DNA from 2 places in the Roseburia sp. OM04-10BH genome. Region 1 is predicted to be linked to the other one. Evidence: riboswitches for the same ligand, from Rfam matches in the RefSeq annotation. Region 1 holds a riboswitch; the other holds the start of a gene.
What was found. A riboswitch is a leader RNA that binds a small molecule or an ion and turns the genes downstream of it on or off. The one in region 1 is predicted to bind ZMP and ZTP.
Positions count from the first base shown of each region.

Region 2: linked by a shared signal. The riboswitch ahead of pflB (formate C-acetyltransferase) and the one ahead of DXB43_RS05310 (IMP cyclohydrolase) in region 1 are both predicted to bind ZMP and ZTP.

Region 1 covers NZ_QTZI01000004.1:11,781-21,571, forward strand. The annotation lists gene DXB43_RS05295 (PFL family protein) at 1-1,077, shown strand, start outside; gene DXB43_RS05300 (glycosyltransferase family protein) at 1,102-2,295, shown strand; ZMP/ZTP riboswitch at 2,338-2,418, shown strand; gene DXB43_RS05310 (IMP cyclohydrolase) at 2,553-3,266, shown strand; gene DXB43_RS05315 (phosphoribosylaminoimidazolecarboxamide formyltransferase) at 3,306-4,484, shown strand; gene DXB43_RS05320 (nucleotidyltransferase) at 5,030-6,289, opposite strand; gene DXB43_RS05325 (acetate kinase) at 6,516-7,706, shown strand; gene DXB43_RS05330 (YceD family protein) at 7,778-8,302, shown strand; gene rpmF (50S ribosomal protein L32) at 8,307-8,486, shown strand; gene DXB43_RS05340 (YesL family protein) at 8,603-9,256, shown strand; gene plsX (phosphate acyltransferase PlsX) at 9,338-9,791, shown strand, end outside.
Region 2 covers NZ_QTZI01000010.1:36,531-46,321, forward strand. The annotation lists gene DXB43_RS10760 (hypothetical protein) at 1-309, opposite strand, end outside; gene DXB43_RS10765 (GDSL-type esterase/lipase family protein) at 430-1,311, opposite strand; gene DXB43_RS10770 (MBOAT family O-acyltransferase) at 1,324-2,739, opposite strand; gene DXB43_RS10775 (MATE family efflux transporter) at 2,845-4,170, opposite strand; gene DXB43_RS10780 (MerR family transcriptional regulator) at 4,249-5,061, shown strand; gene pflA (pyruvate formate-lyase-activating protein) at 5,108-5,842, opposite strand; gene pflB (formate C-acetyltransferase) at 5,986-8,238, opposite strand; ZMP/ZTP riboswitch at 8,395-8,474, opposite strand; gene DXB43_RS10795 (amino acid ABC transporter ATP-binding protein) at 8,558-9,298, opposite strand; gene DXB43_RS10800 (amino acid ABC transporter permease) at 9,288-9,791, opposite strand, start outside.

The DNA.
Region 1 (9,791 bases):
ACCATCGCAGATACTATGGATGCAGCAGCCAAAGCAGTAGGAGTAAACCTGATTGGTGGATATTCTGCACTGGTATCCAAGGGAATGACAAAGGCAGATGAGCTTTTAATCCGTTCTATTCCAATGGCACTTTGCCGTACCGAAAGAGTCTGCAGTTCTGTAAATCTTGCATCCACAAAAACCGGAATTAACATGGATGCTGTAAAATTAATGGGAGAGATTCTCTTAGAGGTGGCAGAGCAGTCTAAGGACAGAGATTCTGTAGACTGTATGAAACTGGTTGTATTCTGTAATGCACCGGATGACAACCCGTTTATGGCAGGCGCATTCCATGGTGTAACAGAGGCAGATGCGGTAATCAATGTTGGTGTCAGCGGACCGGGTGTTGTAAAGACTGCATTGGAAAAAGTCCGTGGAGAGAACTTTGAAGTATTATGTGAGACCATCAAGAAGACTGCATTTAAAGTAACCCGTGTAGGTCAGCTTGTAGCACAGGAAGCGTCGAGAATTTTAAATATTCCATTTGGTATTGTAGATTTATCTCTGGCACCAACTCCTGCAATCGGAGACAGTGTAGCAGATATTCTTTGTGAAATTGGTCTGGAATATGCAGGTGCACCGGGAACGACAGCAGCCCTTGCTCTTTTAAATGACCAGGTTAAGAAGGGCGGCGTAATGGCATCTTCTTATGTCGGTGGTTTAAGTGGTGCATTTATTCCGGTCAGCGAAGACCAGGGAATGATTAATGCAGTACAGGCAAATGCCATTACACTGGAGAAATTAGAAGCAATGACCTGTGTATGTTCCGTAGGTCTCGATATGATTGCAATTCCGGGTGATACCAAGGCAACTACCATTTCCGGTATTATTGCAGATGAAATGGCACTTGGAATGATTAACCAGAAGACTACAGCAGCCCGTCTGATTCCGGTAATCGGAAAGGGAGTAGGCGATACTGTAGAATTTGGTGGATTATTCGGCTATGCACCGATTATGCCGGTAAACCAGTATTCCTGTGATGCATTTATCAACCGTGGGGGAAGAATTCCTGCACCAATTCACAGCTTTAAGAACTAGGATTTTTTGAAATGGAGAAAGAAAATGAGTGATATCCGTAAACTTGTGTTTTTTGAACGAGGCGTAGAAACATTAACTTATTTTTCACATGAGATGGCAGCGTCATTTCGCAAGATGGGATATCAGATTTTCTTCTTTGACATTCAGGCAGAATATGCTGACACGAAACGATTAAGCCGCTTTTTAAAAAGTGGCGAGACCGCAGTCATTACCTTTAACTTTATCGGATTAAGCGGAGAGGAGTTCCTGTTGGAAACAGAGTCTCAGTCTGTCTTTGCCAGCAGAAATATTCCGGTCTATTGTATTCTTGTGGACCATCCGTTGTATTATCATAAGCAGCTTGATGAGACAATTCCGAATCTGACTGTGTTCTGTATCGACCGTCAGCATATTTCTTATATGAAACGGTTTTATAAAGGGATTCCCTGTCATTTTTTACCATTGGCAGGGAATTTTCTGATGGATGGGGAAGAGCGAGTCCCAACAGATTTTATTCCATATGAGAATCGGGAATATGAAGTGGGTTTTATCGCAAACTATGTGCATCTTCCGGCAATTGAAGAGCATTTTACCAGCCAGACGAAGGAATATATTGAATTCTATCATGAGATATTAAATTATCTCCGCCTGCATCCGTCAGAGCCGTTAGATTCTGCCATGGAGCATTTTGTCCGCCGGGAGATTCCGGAAGTAACGGAGCGGGAGCTGATGGCATGCTTTGCAGGAATACTTTTTTTGGATATGTATAACCGGACTTATTTCCGTGGAGAAACGGTGCGGACATTGGTAGACAATGGAGTACGGGTACATGTTTTTGGCAAAGGGTGGGAGAATCTTAAGGTAAAACATCCGGAGAATCTTATTTTAAACGGAAGGCAGCTTGATTCTGCCGAATGCGTAAAAATCATTCGGAATACCAAGATTGCATTGAATACCATGCCATGGTTTAAGGATGGAGCCCATGACAGAATTTTTACAGCCATGTTAAATAAAGCAGTATCCCTGACAGATGGCAGCATTTATTTAAAGGAGCGTTTCTGCGATGGAAAAGATCTGGCATTTTATGAGTTAGAGCATCTGGATGCATTGCCGGAACAGGTATTATCCATGCTGGGACATCCGAAGAAAATGAAAGAAATCATAGAATATTCTTATGAACGGGCACTTAAGGAAGATACCTGGGCGAACCGTGCAGAACGTCTGAGAGAGTTCTTATAGGAAGAATTCCTTGACAAGTGTTTTGGAATATGTTTTACTAAATTCAGGTCATATGACTGACGGAACCGTGGGAATAACCACATGAAGTATGACCTGAGAAAGCCGACCGTCTGGGCAGTTAAGCTCGGGATACGTGTCGGTATTTTTTATGTATGCAAACAGGAAAAGTCACAGGAAAAATTCGAAAGAGAAAGAGACTTTGACAAAAGCTGCAGCAACTTTAAAAATTACATGGAGCGTAAGAAGGAGGAACAAAAATGAAGATGACTTCATTAGCAGAAGAACTTGGAAGCACTACTTATCCGGGAAGAGGAATTGTAATTGGAAAGTCGAAGAATGGAAAGTATGCGGTAACTGCTTATTTTATCATGGGAAGAAGCGAGAACAGCCGTAACCGTGTATTTGTTGAGGATGGAGAAGGAATCCGTACCCAGGCATTTGACCCTGCAAAATTAAGTGACCCAAGTCTTATTATTTATGCACCGGTTCGTGTACTGGGCAATAAGACCATTGTAACCAATGGAGACCAGACAGATACCATTTATGAACTGATGGATAAACAGCAGACCTTCGAACAGGCATTAAGAACCAGAGAATTTGAGCCGGACGCACCTAACTATACACCGCGTATTTCCGGAATCATGCATGTGGAAGATGGAAAATACAATTATGCAATGTCTATTTTAAAGAGCAACAATGGTAATCCGGATGCCTGCAACCGTTATACATTTGCTTATGAGAATCCGGTAGCTGGGGAAGGACATTTCATTCATACTTATATGAATGATGGAAATCCATTACCAAGCTTTGAGGGCGAGCCGGTACTGGTTGATATTGGAGATGACATTGATGCATTTACCGAACTGGTATGGAATAAACTGAATGCAGACAATAAGGTATCTTTATTTGTAAGATATATTGATATTGAAACCGGAAAATATGAAAGCCGCATTGTAAACAAGAACAAATAAGATTTTGTGAATAAGATTCGTGCGAGAGAGGAAAATAAAATGAAAGAATTAGAATTAAAATATGGTTGTAACCCAAATCAGAAACCATCCAGAATTTACATGGAAAATGGCGAATTGCCAATCAAAGTATTAAATGGTAAACCAGGTTATATTAACTTCTTAGACGCATTCAATGGCTGGCAGTTAGTAAAAGAATTAAAGAAAGCAACCGGACTTCCGGCAGCCACTTCTTTTAAACATGTTTCTCCGGCAGGTGCAGCAGTGGGACTTCCACTTTCTGAAGTAGAGCGTAAGATTTACTGGGTAGATGACATGGATGTAGAATTTACACCAATTGCTAATGCATATGCAAGAGCAAGAGGCGCTGACCGTATGTCCTCTTTCGGAGATTTCATTTCTCTTTCTGATGTTTGTGATAAAGCAACCGCACTTTTAATTAAAAGAGAAGTATCTGATGGAGTCATTGCACCGGGCTATGATGATGACGCATTAGAAATTTTAAAAGCAAAGAAAAATGGCAATTACAATGTCATTGAAATTGATCCTGACTATATTCCGGACCCAATCGAGCGGAAACAGGTATTTGGCGTTACCTTTGAGCAGGGAAGAAATGAGTTAAATATTGACGAGCATTTCTTTGACAATATTGTAACAGAAAACAAAGAGCTGCCGGAATCAGCAAAGAGAGATCTGGCAATTTCCATGATTACTTTAAAATATACACAGTCTAACTCCGTATGTTATGTAAAAGACGGACAGGCAATCGGTATTGGTGCCGGACAGCAGTCCCGTATCCACTGTACCAGATTAGCAGGCTCCAAAGCAGATAACTGGTGGTTACGCCAGTCTCCACAGGTACTGAATCTGCCATTTTTAGATAAAATCCGCAGAGCTGACCGTGATAATGCAATCGACCTATACATTGGCGAGGATTATATGGACGTACTTGCAGATGGCGAATGGGAGAAGATATTTAAGACCAGACCTGCTGTATTTACGGCAGAAGAAAAACGTGCATGGTTAGATAAGAATACCGGAGTATCTCTTGGCTCTGATGCGTTCTTCCCATTTGGAGATAACATCGAGCGCGCCCACAGAAGTGGCGTGCGGTATGTAGCACAGCCGGGCGGATCTATCCGTGATGACCATGTAATCGAAACCTGTAACAAATATGGTATGGTAATGAGCTTTACCGGAATCCGTCTGTTCCACCACTAAGAGCTGGAAAATCAGATAGGATTTGAAAGATAAGATTTTGCTTTGTGAAAGGACATTTAGTTCCTGCTATAAAATTCCGCAGTTACTAAGCAGTTTGTTTTTCTTTTTGAGATAAAAACAGTCTTTCCAATGTTTGACAAGATGTCTGTACGGTTCGTCGAAGTACGGATGCATAATAAAGGCTGTTAGGGGTACTTGGAATTTCGTCTGGCAACAGGCAACGCTGGCACAGGGATGTGCCAGCGAGGCGCATTTGAACATGGATGTGAATTTGCGCCGGTTGCCAGATAATGTGATGTATTATCCGAAATTCCCAGTGCCCCTTGCAGGCTTTATAGAGCATCCGTACCCGACGGACAGTGCAGACATCCGGTCAAAGCAACGGAAAGACAGTTTACATTCAAGAAAAACAAACTGCTAAGAACTGCTGAAATTTTACTGCCAAAGAACTAAGATATCCTTTTACAATCAAAATCTTAGTTCTTATCAAACGCTCTTTTGATTTTCCCACCAACCAAATGGTGGAATCAGACGGCACGGAAAATTCACACCCTTACAATATTGCGTACAAACTCGCTTCTGGCATCCTGCCCGGTTTTTCCGGACAGGATGTTTTCATATAATTCTCCGGCAAAGACATCCAGAACAAAAAGGCGTGCAGCATCAGAAGATAGCATAGAGGCTGCGTTGGCACTCTTAGAAATCATTGGAACATCCGCATAATTGCTTAAAATCGTGAGGAGCCGGGAGGCGTCTTTGCGGAATCCTAAGATACGAAGATAAGGAATGTAATCTAAGGATTTTCCCAAACGATAATCTTCAGATGTAATCTGAAGCAGAAGGTGCGTGAAAATCCGGCTGATTCTGGTATAAGTCATATCCTTTGTTTTCAGTAACTGGCAGAACTGCTCAAAGAAATGAAACTGTTTTTGCATATTTTTTATCCGGCGGGCAATTGCTTCAGTGGAATCACCATAGGAAGCCAGTTGTGCTTCACTCTGCTGTAACAGAAGGTAAGAGAGCGGAGCAGAAAAATCATTGGCAGAAACCGGCGGATAAAGATTAAGATATTCTTTTAAAATAGAATAAGCAGCTTCCGGCAGATATGGATTTAATGCAGTGATGTCATTCCAGCCGTTTGAAAGAAGCTCTTTTCTTATGGCAGTGGCAGAGGAAAGACTGCTGTTAAGTGCCGCTTCGTGATAGCTGTCTCCGGTCCGCTGAATCAGATAAGGGGTGATGGCGGCATTCTGAGCCTGAATCGCTTTTAAATATTCAATAGCAAGAATATTATTTGGCTCATTTAAAAGGCAGGCAAGTTCATCTGCCGGGATTTGCGGGTTGGCTTCTTTTAAATAGCTGCATACCGCCTGACTTCTTGCGGCAGGATAGGACATTCCTTTTTTGAGACAGGAAGAGAGAACTCCTTTGTAGTCCTCTGGTTCGGATACGAGCAGGGAAGCAACTTCTTTTAATAAAGAAAGGTTGTCTGTTTCTGCACCAAAGCAGAGGGTGTCTACGCAGCCACATTTACGCATGAGTGCAACACCTGCAGAAGCAAAAAGTTCGGCAGAAGCAGTTGCCCAGAGGGCTGGCAGCTCAATTACCAGGTCAGCACCGCAGCTTAAAGCCATTTCTGTTCGTGCATATTTGTCAATAAGAGCCGGTTCTCCCCGCTGGACGAAATTTCCACTCATGGCTGCGATAACGAAGTCAGCCTGGGTCAGGGAACGGATTTTTTCTATCTGGTAAGCATGACCGTTATGAAACGGATTGTATTCTGCAATGATTCCTATGATACGCATAAGTCCTCCAAAGTTACAAATAATATAGTTCTATCATAGCATTATTCCCATATTTTTGGCAAATTACTTATGGAAAGTATTCATAAGAAGAATTTCGAAAAAATATTTTTCTTTGCATTTTTTCAGACACTGTACTTGAACACCATTTAAAATAGGCGTATACTAAACATACATATGCGGATTTATAACAATGAACCGTAAAAAAATAGCAGTGAGGAGAAAACAGATGAACGTATTAGTTATTAACTGTGGAAGTTCTTCTTTGAAGTATCAGCTTATTAATTCAGATACAGAAGCTGTACTGGCTAAAGGACTTTGTGAAAGAATCGGAATTGATGGAAGATTAGTATACCAGCTTGCTGGCCATGATAAAGAGATAACAGAAGCACCAATGCCGACCCATAAGGAAGGTATCCAGATGGTACTGGATGCACTGGTAAATCCAAAGACAGGTGCGGTAAAGAGCCTTTCTGAGATTGATGCAGTAGGACATCGTGTTGTACATGGTGGTGAGAAATTCGCCCAGTCTGTTGTATTAAATGAAGAAGTATTAGCAAAAGTGGAAGAGTGTAATGAGCTTGCACCACTTCATAACCCTGCAAACTTAATTGGTATTCGTGTATGTCAGGAGCTTATGCCTGGTGTACCAATGGTAGGTGTGTTTGATACCGCTTTCCATCAGACCATGCCGCAGAAGGCTTATCTTTATGGTCTGCCATATGAATATTATGAGAAATACAAGGTAAGACGTTACGGTTTCCACGGAACAAGCCACAGCTTCGTATCCAAACGTCTGGCTGAGTTCTTAAATCTTGATTATAACAATTCCAGACTGATTGTTGCCCACCTTGGAAACGGAGCATCCATCAGTGCTGTATTAGATGGTAAATGTGTAGATACCTCTATGGGACTTACTCCATTAGAGGGACTTGTAATGGGAACACGTTCCGGTGACATTGACCCGGCAATCATGGAATTCATTGCAAAGAAAGAAAACCTTGACATCGACGGAATTATGGATGTATTAAATAAGAAATCCGGTGTAGAGGGACTTTCCGGTGTATCCAGTGATTTCCGTGACCTCGAGGCTGCTTATCATGAAGGAAATCCAAGAGCAATTGCAGCATGTGAAGTATTTGCTTACCGTGTAGCAAAATATATCGGTGCTTATGTGGCTGCAATGAACGGAGTAGATGCCATTGCATTTACCGCAGGAATTGGTGAGAATACATCTTTCATCCGTGAGAAGATTCTTGCATACTTCGGATATCTTGGAATTACCATGGATAAGGAAGCAAATATGGTTCGTGGAGAGGATAAGATTATTTCTACTCCGGATTCCAAAGTAACCGTATGCATTATCCCGACCAACGAGGAACTTGCAATCGCAAGAGAAACCGTAGCTTTGGTAGGCTAAAAAAGGAAAAATATTGTTGACAAAAGCTATAGTGCTATGTATAATTGTTTAGGTGTGAAAAGGAGACAAACGTGATATTAGATTTAACCGATGTATGTTCATGTGAAAATAAAGAGCTTACGAAAGAGGCTGTAATTGAATTGACATCCTTTGATTCAAAGTTAGGTGTGTTTCCGTTCATAGAGAAAAAGCCATTCGAGCTGCGTATCGTTAATGAAGAGAATAAGGATTTACTGATTCACGGAGAAACGGACGTAAGGATAGCAATACCATGTGACCGCTGCTTGGAAGAAGTTCCAACAGATTTCCACCTTGTATTCGATAAGAAGTTCCCATTGGAAGATGCGGATGCTTCGGAAGAAGAGATGGATGAGGCAGACTACATGAAAGGATTTCAGCTTGATATTGATAAAATGGTCTATGATGAAATCTTGGTGAACTGGCCAATGAAGGTTCTGTGCAGAGAGGATTGCAAGGGGATTTGTAAGAAATGCGGTACGAATCTGAATGTCAAGACTTGTGACTGCGAGAAATCTGAGCTGGACCCGAGAATGGCAGCAATTCAAGATATTTTCAATAAATTTAAGGAGGTGTAACCAGATGTCAATTTGTCCAAAGAACAAATCTTCCAAAGGAAGAAGAGATAAAAGAAGAGCAAACTGGAAAATGACTGCTCCAAGTTTAGTAAAATGCAGTAAGTGCGGCGCTTTGATGATGCCTCACAGAGTATGTAAGAACTGCGGTTCATACAACAAGAAAGAAATTATTCCTCAGGACTAATTAAGAAGTGACCGGGAGTGTTTGCAAAAACACTCCCTTTTTACTTTATGAAAAAGATAGGCATTTGCAGAACAATTCAGGTTTTGCGAATGCCTATTCATAGAAAAGGAGAAGGTATGAGCAATATTTTTAATTATAATAATAAGCTCTTTAGTGCATTTGATAAAGTGATTAACATATTCTGCCTGAGTTTAATCTGGTTCATGGCATGTATTCCGGTTTTTACCATTGGAGCATCCTGCACTGCACTTTATTATGCAGTGAATAAAGTAATCCGCCATGGCAGAGGATATATCTGGAAAGAGTTCTGGTCATCCTTCCGTTCTAATTTCAAACAGGCAACCGTAATCTGGCTGATTTTCTTACTGATTGGTCTTGTTATGGGAGCAGACTGGTTTATCATGTTCCAGTTTATGAAAGCCGGAGCAGCGTGGGGCAAGGCTTTTGTGATTTTCGTTGTTATGCTGGTATTTGAGATTGCAATCTGGTTATATGTATATCCGAACATTGCCCGTTTTGAAAATACCAATAAAGCAATTGTAAAGAATGCGGCACTGATGTCATTTGCACATCTGCCAAAGACCATTCTTATGCTGGTGATTTTGCTGGTAATTGCATTTTTAGTATATCTGATTCCATTTTTATTAATTTTTGCACCGGCGGCATTTATTGCAATTCAGAATGGAATTATGGAGAAGATTTTCCTGCGTTATATGTCAGAGGAGGACATTGCCAAAGAAGAGGAACGGAACCGGGAATATTTCAATTAGTTTTCTGTTGATTTCTATGGAAAGTTATAGTATATTTCAATATAGGCTTAATGTGATGGCAGATTTACAGGAGGAATGTATATGCAGGAAGTCATTAGAGTGGCAGTTGATGCAATGGGAGGCGACAACGCGCCGGGCGAAATTGTAAAAGGTGCCATCGAGGCAGTAAATACACGCAGAGATATACAGGTTGTACTGGTTGGACAGCAGGAAGTTATTGCTGAAGAATTGAAAAAGTATACCTATGAGAAAGACCAGATTGAAATTAAGAATGCAACAGAAGTAATTGAGACTGCGGAACATCCGGTAAATGCAATTCGTAAGAAAAAGGATTCATCAATTGTTGTGGGAATGAATATGGTAAAACAGAAGGAAGCAGATGCATTTGTATCGGCAGGAAGTTCCGGAGCCGTATTAGTTGGTGGACAGGTGATTGTAGGAAGAATCCGTGGTATCGAGCGTCCGCCTTTGGCACCGCTGATTCCGACCGAGACAGGAGTATCCCTGCTCATTGATTGTGGAGCAAATGTAGATG
Region 2 (9,791 bases), on a different contig from region 1:
GCGGATTTCACTCTGATAATCTTTTATCTCGCTGTCAATTTCCTTAATGTGGGCACGCCGCTCGTCCATCTCTTCATCCACTGCGTGCTCACCGGAAAATGTATCCATAATCTTCTTTAATGCTTCTTTCTGGGCATTTGCCATCTTCTGTCCAATCAGATCTGTCTGATTCAGATTAAGACCGGCACCTTTTATTACATTGCTGTCATTCTTATTATCCTGCTTCTTATCATCTGACTTTGCACTTCCCTGTGTCCCGTCATTCTGATATAAGCTCTGTGTCCCAAAACTGGTATTGATTCCATTCATATACGCTTCCCTTGCCTTTCTGCAACGCTTATCCGGTTATCGGATATTTCTTTCACTGTTGTATACACTTTTATAAATAATACATCGGTTTTCCACTGCGTTTTCCTAAGAGTTTTGGTCTTATTTTTCCTTTACAATAGCTTTCGTCAGAATCCATTCTGCCCACTGGGCATAATATTTTCCTAGAGGATGGGCATCATCACTGGTATACTGGGCATCGAGGTTTCCTGCCCCATCATCAAAGATTTCATTCACATCAATATAATAGGTCTGCTTCTGGTCACATAAGGACTCCACCACGTCATTGAGCCAGTCAATATTGGCATTGTTATAAAGGCTGTCCGAATCGGATTTTGCCTTGGAAACATGAAGACTCGCCTCTAAGAATAAAATGGCATCCGGCTGCATTTCCCGTATTTTCTCTACCACTTCACGATATTGCTTTTCTATGCTTGCATGTGGATATCCCAGTTCATTGATACCTAGCATCAGATAAATCTTTCCGTAATTTTTCCGGCTTAACACTTCATCCAAAGTTTCTTTTCCATAGCCCGGCATATCCACCTCTGTTTCAAACAGCTTAAAGGAACTTAAGCCAATCGTTGCAAATACATCCGCATCCCCAAGGTCTGCATACTCCGATAATCCTACTGTTCTGGAATCTCCAATAAATAAAGCATCGGAAAAATAGCTGATATCCTCTGTTGTAAAGGTTCCCTCCTGCTCCGTATCTGCCACCGTTTCATTATCCTTGGTACCTGTTTTATCTTCTGTATTTTCTGTACTATCAATATCTTCTTGTCCTGTACCGGCTTTATCTGTGCTGTTTTCTTCCGTTCCGGCAACTGCTTCCGCCGGCTCTTTTTCTGTGTCTGTCACCTGTGCCAGTTCTTCCTGCCTTGCCTTCTTCTCCTGCTCCGCAGTTACAAGCTTTACGGTAATCACCGGGAATGCAATCACAAATGTCAGCAGTAAAAGTATAGTAAATTTATATTTTTTCATCGTATTTCCTCACTAGAATCTGAAGTATAAGAATGGATCATCCATTCCAAGATACATACAATATACGCTCGCCCAGAATAATGCCAGCAGCAGTAAAATCACCCAGAGGCGGTTCTTATTCTTCTTAAGGAGCTTCTCCTGAACACCTGTTGCAAACAGGATACCAAGCACCAGATAAATGCCATAGGTCTTACCATATTTCAGATAATCTCCCTGAAACAATACCGTTCCGGTACTGCCAAAGAATGGGAATAATTTCTGTAAATAAATGCCAAGCTGGCTTAAATCCGTAATCACAAAGACCAGCCAGGAAAGTGGTATCCAGAGTATCATATAAATATGGCCAAGCGCCTTATGCCGCTCCAGCACTTTTCCAAGTCCGGCTTTTTCCACGAATAATAAGACAAAAAGCAAAAGTCCCCACAGTACAAAGTTCCAGCTTGCGCCATGCCAGAGCCCTGTCAGAAGCCATACCACAAACATATTGCGGACGGTCTTTGCAAAACCACCGCGGTTGCCGCCCAGCGGAATGTATACATATTCCCGGAACCAGCCACCCAGTGTCATATGCCAGCGGCGCCAGAAATCCGTCATGGACACTGCCATATACGGATTGTTAAAGTTCTGTGGAAAGTCAAAGCCCATCATCCGCCCCAGTCCGATTGCCATCAGGGAATACCCATAGAAGTCAAAATATAACTGCAGGCTGTATGCCACAATGCTCATCCATGCCAGCGGTGTGGAAATGCTCTCATAACCGATTGCTGTCACCTCTGTCCAAAGATGTCCCACCCGGTTTGCCAGCAATACTTTATAAGCAAGTCCCAGTGCAAATACCTTAAGTCCGGATTCCACCTTTACCATGGAATGTTTTCTCTTATGAAGCTGTTCCTGAATCAGATGGTAATTGACAATCGGTCCTGCAATTAACTGCGGGAACATGCAAAGATACGTTCCCAGTGAAATCAACGATTTTTCCGCTTTCGTTTCCCTCCGGTACACGTCCACCAGATAGGAAATAATCTGGAACGTATAAAAGCTGATTCCAATCGGCAGAATCAGATTCCATGTTTCCAGCTGTACCTTAACGTGCATTGCACCAAAAAGGGCATTCAGATTCTCTATAAGAAAGCCCAGATATTTAAACAGAATGAGCCATCCTAAATCATAGACGATTCCAACCACAAGCCAGGCTTTCCGTGCCCGCTTCGTCTTCTGTGCCTCAATCAGTTTTCCAGCCACGAAATTGACCACCACGGACATAATCATAAGTAAAAGATAACCCGGATTTCCCCTGACACCATAGTAATAAAAACCAAGGCTGGCAAGGAAAAGCCAGGCATTCTTATAAGAAGCCGGCAGGATATAATAAACCAGAAAAAATACCGGCATAAAATACATGATAAATGCTATGCTGCTAAAAACCATCTTTCGTATCCTCTCTTTACTATCTTAAAATGGTATTATCCATTCATTCTTTACCATTCATTATACTCTTTATAGATTAGACGTTCCAGATGAAAAAAAAGTTTCTTAAATTCCGTATTTCGATAAATTTCTTCTCTGACAGTAAAAAGAAAGTCCTGATGTCACAAATTCTGCCACCGGAACTGCCAGCCAGACTCCCTTTAATCCGATAATTTGCGGCAGAATCAGTAAAGAGGCCAGAATACAGACAAAGGTTCTGCTGAAGGATACCAGTGCAGATGTTTTTCCATCAGAAAGTGCCGTGAACAGCGAAGAGGTAAATACGTTATAGCCGCTGAAAAGATAGTTGATGCCAAACAATGCAAATCCCGTAACTGTCATTGCAAAGGTATGACTGCTTTCTGAGACAAATACTGATGTAATCGGCTTCGCCAGAAGGACGGATGCCACCGCCATAAAGCCGGAGGATATTTTTACAAACCGGTTACTGATATGGTAAACGTTACTTAATTTTTCACTGTTCTTTGCTCCGTACTGGAAGCTGATAACCGGTGCCACACCCATGGAAAATCCAAGATACAGCGCATTGAATAAAAACTGTCCGTATAAAATAATGGTAATTGCAGCTACCCCGTCTGCTCCAACCATACGCATCAGAATAATATTAAAAAGGTATGTAATTACTGCATTGGAAAGGTTCGTTACCATCTCGGAAGAACCGTTGGTGCAGGACTGCCACAATGCTTTCCCATCCCAATGGAAGCGGGTAAAATGAAGTCCTTTTCTTTTCACAAGGAAATAGATGACTCCCACTACCGCAGGAATCATCTGTCCGATGCCTGTTGCAATAGCTGCTCCGGCAATGCCAAGCTGCATTGGCCCCATAAAGACATAATCTAAGATTGCATTGGCTACACCTCCGGCAGTAATCAGTCCGAGTCCATATGCAGGTTTTCCTGCAGTTACAAAGAAGCACTGAAATAAGCTCTGCAAAATGCAGCATGGTCCAAAATACATCATATCAATAAGATATGTTTTCCCATTTTCGAATAAAGAGTCGTCTGCTCCTAATGCATATACAATCGGTTTATGAAAAAGTAATACAATAACCAGCAGCACCAGGCTTACAGCAACTCCTGCCACTGCAAGAAAAGTAAAGTTCTCACACGCTCCCTTTTCATCTCCCTCACCCATTTTTCTCGCTACCACTGCACTTCCACCGGTTGCTAACATAACGCCGATTGCAATGAGAATACAAATAACCGGCCATACAATATTGACTGCAGAAAGAGCGCTTTCTCCTACCAGTCTTGACACAAAGATTCCATCTATGATTGTATACAATGACATAAATACCATCATAATCATAGATGGCAATGCAAATTTCAATAAGGATAATGTTTTAAAGTTCTGATTTAATGAATTCGACATGATAACCTCCTTGTCTTATGAATCACTATTTGCTATCATAAACTATATGGTAACCATATAGTCAAGGAGATTTTTTTAATGAGTAGAAATGAATATCTGACCACCGGAGAAGTTGCCAGGATGATGGGCACTACAAAGAATACACTGTTTCACTACGACCAGCTTGGCATTTTTTCACCCGAAGCAAGAGGGGACAATGACTACCGCTACTACACCGTCCGCCAGATGGATGTGTTAGATGCCATTATCACGCTGCGGGAACTTGGCATGCCTCTGCCGGAAATTAAAGAATACATGGAACACCGAAGCCCGGAAAATTATGCCACACTTCTTACGAAAGAAAACGCTGTCATCGAACAGCAGATTCGTGCATTAAAAGAAAAGCAGAAGTGGATTCAAAGACAGCAGAAACGAATTAAAACCAGCCTGACTACAAATCCGGATATCATTGAAGAAGTCTCTCTGCCAGGATTTTATATTGCAGCACACCCTGTCAGTTCTTCCGATGATAAGACCATCTCCGTAAAAGTCAGTGAGCTTCTGAACTCCTATTATGAAAGCAAGGAAACTACCGGTTTTACGGTGCTTTATATCCAGATGGAACGTGACCTTGCCCGGGGTGCCCACAATCTTTATCACGAAGTATGCCTTGCCATGCAGACCCCTCCCAAGAAAATGCCTTACCGGATTCTTCCGGCTTCTAAATGTCTCGCCGCCTATCACCTGGGAGACTGGAATGATATTTCACTCGCTTATGACAGGCTGCGCAGCTACATGAAGCAGCACCAGATTACTTCATCCGATGGCAGATTCTATGAAGAAGAATTGATTAACGCTACCATGACGGATAAACGAAGTGAATACCTTACCCGCATTATCGTCAGAATCTAAAAAGCAGCATTACTTTTTTATTTTCCTGTAATGCTGCTTATCTATTTTACAGTGCCCCAAGAATCTCTTTTGCCCGGTCTATCTGCTCCTTTGTAGGCGGGTCTACGCCTTCTAACTGGTATGGAATTCCAAGTTCCTTCCATTTAAAGACGCCTAAGGTATGATATGGCAGCACTTCCACCCGCTCTACTGTCTTAAGGGTATCAAGAAAACTTCTTAAGCGGTGAAGCTCATCCTCTTCTGTTGTAATACCCGGCACCAACACATGGCGGATCCACATTGCTTTGCCATGGTCTGATAAATAAGCTGCCATTTCCAAAATATTCTGATTCGTCTGTCCGGTGAGTTTCCGGTGTGCTGCATCATCCATATGCTTAATGTCTAACATAAAGAGGTCTGTATATTTCATCAACTCATCAAATTTACTTTTAAATGGTTCTTCCAAGGAAAATGGATTGCCAGAGGTATCGAGACAGGTATTTACCCCTTTTTCTTTTGCCAGCCGGAACAGTTCTGTTACGAAATCTATCTGTAAAAGAGCCTCTCCACCGCTTACGGTGATTCCGCCCTTTTCTTTCCAATAAGTTTTGTAGCGAAGTGCCTTTTTTAACACTTCTTCCGGTGTCATCAGCTCTCCGCCATCTTTTGCCCAGGTATCCGGGTTATGGCAGTACTGACATCTCATGTTACAGCCTTTCAAAAATACAATATATCTTACACCCGGTCCGTCTGCCGAACCAAAGCTTTCTACAGAATGGATGTGTCCTTTTATTTCACTCATATTGCCTCCTATACACCAAAATACTTACGGATGCTTAACAACCTATAAAAATGTGCAGGCTTTTTTCATTAAGCCTGCACATTCTGCTTTACCTGAATTGTGGAAAAATCGCATGCTCCCCGCAGTTCGGTTACTGTCTTAAATTACATACGCTCATGACAGGTACGGGCAATAACATCAAGCTGCTGCTCTTTTGTCAGGTCGATGAACTTAACTGCATAGCCGGATACACGGATTGTGAAGTTTGCATACTCTTCTTTCTCCGGATGCTCCATTGCATCAATAAGCTTTTCTTTGCCAAATACATTGACATTCAGATGATGAGCACCCTGGTCAAAGTATCCGTCCATTACATTTACAAGATTATCGATTCTTTCCTGCTCGTTGTTTCCAAGTGCGCCAGGATTGATGGTCTGTGTATTGGAAATACCATCTAATGCCCACTCATATGGAAGCTTGGTCAGAGAGTTCAGGGAAGCTAAAAGTCCGTTCTGCTCTGCACCGTAAGATGGGTTAGCTCCCGGTGAAAGTGGTTCGCCGGCTTTACGTCCATCCGGCATAGCTCCGGTTGCTTTACCATATACTACGTTAGAAGTAATGGTAAGGATAGAAGTTGTAGGCTCAGAATCACGATAAGTATGATGTTTCTTTAATTTATCCATGAAAGTCTTAAGCAGCCATACTCCGATTTCATCTGCACGGTCATCATCATTTCCGTACTTCGGGAAGTCTCCTTCGATTTCGAAGTCTTTTGCAAGTCCGTTCTCATCACGTACGACTTTTACTTTTGCATATTTGATTGCAGAAAGAGAATCGATAACATGTGAAAATCCTGCAATACCGGTTGCAAAAGTTCTCTTTAAGTCGGTATCCATCAGAGAAAGCTCTGCTGCTTCATAGTAATATTTATCATGCATATACTGAATCAGGTTCAGTGTATTTACATAGATGTCTACTAACCAGTCCATCATCTTGTCATATTTTGCCATTACTTCATCATAGTCAAGATATTCAGCTGTAATTGGTGCGTAGTTTGGTCCTACCTGCTCGCCTGATTTTTCATCAACACCACCGTTGATTGCGTAAAGCAGACATTTTGCAAGGTTTGCACGAGCGCCGAAGAACTGCATCTCTTTACCTGTCTGTGTAGCAGATACACAGCAGCAGATTGCATAATCATCGCCCCATACCGGTTTCATTGCATCATCGTTTTCATACTGGATTGAGCTTGTTTCAATCGAGATACGTGCTGCATAATCACGGAAGGTCTGTGGCAGTCTGGATGAATAGAATACAGTAAGATTTGGTTCCGGTGCCGGTCCCATATTCTCTAAAGTATGAAGGAAACGGAAGTCTGTCCTGGTTACCATGGAACGTCCGTCTACACCTGTTCCTGCTACATCAAGGGTTGCCCATACAGGGTCACCGGAGAATAACTGGTTATAAGAAGGAATACGTGCGAATTTAACCATACGAAGTTTCATTGTGAAATGGTCAATCAGCTCCTGAGCCTGCTGCTCAGTAAGAATTCCCTTATCCATATCTCTCTTAATATAAATATCAAGGAAAGTAGAAACACGTCCTACTGACATCGCTGCACCGTTCTGTGTCTTGATTGCTGCAAGGTATCCGAAGTATAACCACTGAACAGCCTCTTTTGCATTGGTTGCAGGTCTTGAAATATCATATCCGTAAATCTCAGCCAGTTTCTTCATGTCTTCCAGACATTTAATCTGCTCTGCAATTTCTTCTCTTAAACGGATGACATCATCTGTCATCTGTCCGCATCCGCAGTTGGCTTTGTCCTTCTTCTTCTCAGCGATTAAGTAATCCAGTCCGTATAATGCTACACGGCGGTAATCACCTACAATACGTCCACGACCGTAGGTATCCGGAAGACCTGTTAAAATCTTAGCATGACGAACCTTCATCATTTCCGGTGTATAAGCATCAAATACTGCTGTATTGTGTGTCTTATGATACTTGGTGAAAATTTCTTTTAATTTATCATTTACTTCATAACCGTAGGTCTCACATGCCTGAACAGCCATCTTGATTCCACCATATGGCATGAAAGCTCTCTTTAATGGTTTGTCAGTCTGAAGACCAACTACCTGCTCTAAATCTTTTAAGCTTTCATCGATATATCCCGGACCATAAGCTGTAATTCCGGTTACAACCTCTGTCTCCATATCAAGAACGCCGCCCTTGGCACGCTCTTCTTTCTGTAATTTCTGAAGTGCATCCCATAGCTTGTTGGTTGCATCTGTCGGCTCAGCTAAAAAGCTCTCATCTCCATCATATGGAGTGTAGTTGTCCTGAATGAACTGACGAACATTGATTTCTTCTTTCCAGAGACGTCCTTCGAATCCATCCCACTCTTTCATTTCAATCATTACGATATCCTCCTAAAAAATGTATTCAGTATGAACACTGAATGGTTACTAATTAGTCTTGTTTAACTGTAGTTAGTATATACTGACTGTCATTTTTTTGTCAATATCTTTTGGTGTTCAAAATAACATACAAAAGAAAACGAGCCAGTCCTCCAGGTTCATCGCCCAGACGGTCGGCTCGTTTTCGTTATACTTCATGTGGTTTTTCCACTTATCCGTCAGTCATATAACGGTTTTATCATAGACTATTTCTTTTCTGATTGCAATAGCTTATGAAAACTTTTTATCAACTATTTTTTCCGTTTTATCTGTTCTTTCCCTACAATACTTTGGAAAGGAAGTCGCAAAGACGCGGATTCTGTGGATTGGCGAAGAATTCTGCCGGTGTATTCTCTTCCTGAATCTGTCCTTCATTGATAAACATGACACGGCTTGCCACTTCTCTTGCAAATCCCATTTCGTGCGTTACCACTACCATGGTCATTCCGTCCTGTGCCAGTTCTTTCATAATTTCAAGAACTTCTCCTACCATTTCCGGATCCAGTGCGGAAGTCGGCTCGTCAAATAACATGACATCCGGATTCATTGCCAGTGCTCTTGCAATTGCAATACGCTGTTTCTGTCCACCGGAAAGCATTGCCGGATAAGTATCTGCTTTATCGGAAAGACCAACTCTCATCAAAAGCTCGTCCGCACGCTTAGATGCCTCTTCCTTATTCATAAGTCCGGTCTGAACCGGTGCCAGCATGATATTTCCTTTTACGGTATAATTCGGGAACAGATTGAACTGCTGGAATACCATTCCAATCTTCTGACGCATCTTGTTGATGTCTACGGATTTATCCGTGATATCTGTTCCTTCAAAAGTAATCACACCGGAAGTCGGCTCCTCTAAAAGATTTAAGGAACGTAAGAATGTGGATTTACCACAACCGGATGGTCCGATGATGGCAACCACCTCTCCCTGGGCGATTTCTGTGGAGATACCATTTAATACATTTACATTTCCAAAGGATTTACACAAATCCTTTACTTCAATCAATACCTTCTTATCGCTCATTTGTTCTCAACCTCGTTTCCAGTTTATGTACACCAGCCGTTAAAATCATAACGATTATCAGGTAGATAATTGCAACACCGAACAATGGTAAGAACGGGTCATAGGTCTGGCTACGGATGATATCGCCACCCTTTGTCAGATCCGGGATTGCAATATATCCACTGATGGAAGTCTCTTTCAGTAAGGTAATAAACTCATTTGCCAGTGCCGGAAGTACATTCTTAAATGCCTGTGGCAGAATAATCAGACGCATGGTCTGCGAATAATTCAGTCCGAGGCTTCGTCCAGCTTCAAACTGTCCTTCGTCTACAGACATGATTCCGGAACGTACAATCTCTGCCACATAGGCAGCCGAATTCAAACCAAAAGCGATTACAGCCACTGCAATCTTATTATCGAGTGCAACCAGAATAATATAGTACATAATCAAAAGCTGTACCATCGTAGGGGTTCCACGCCATATGGTAAGATACACTTTACATATAAAATTCAA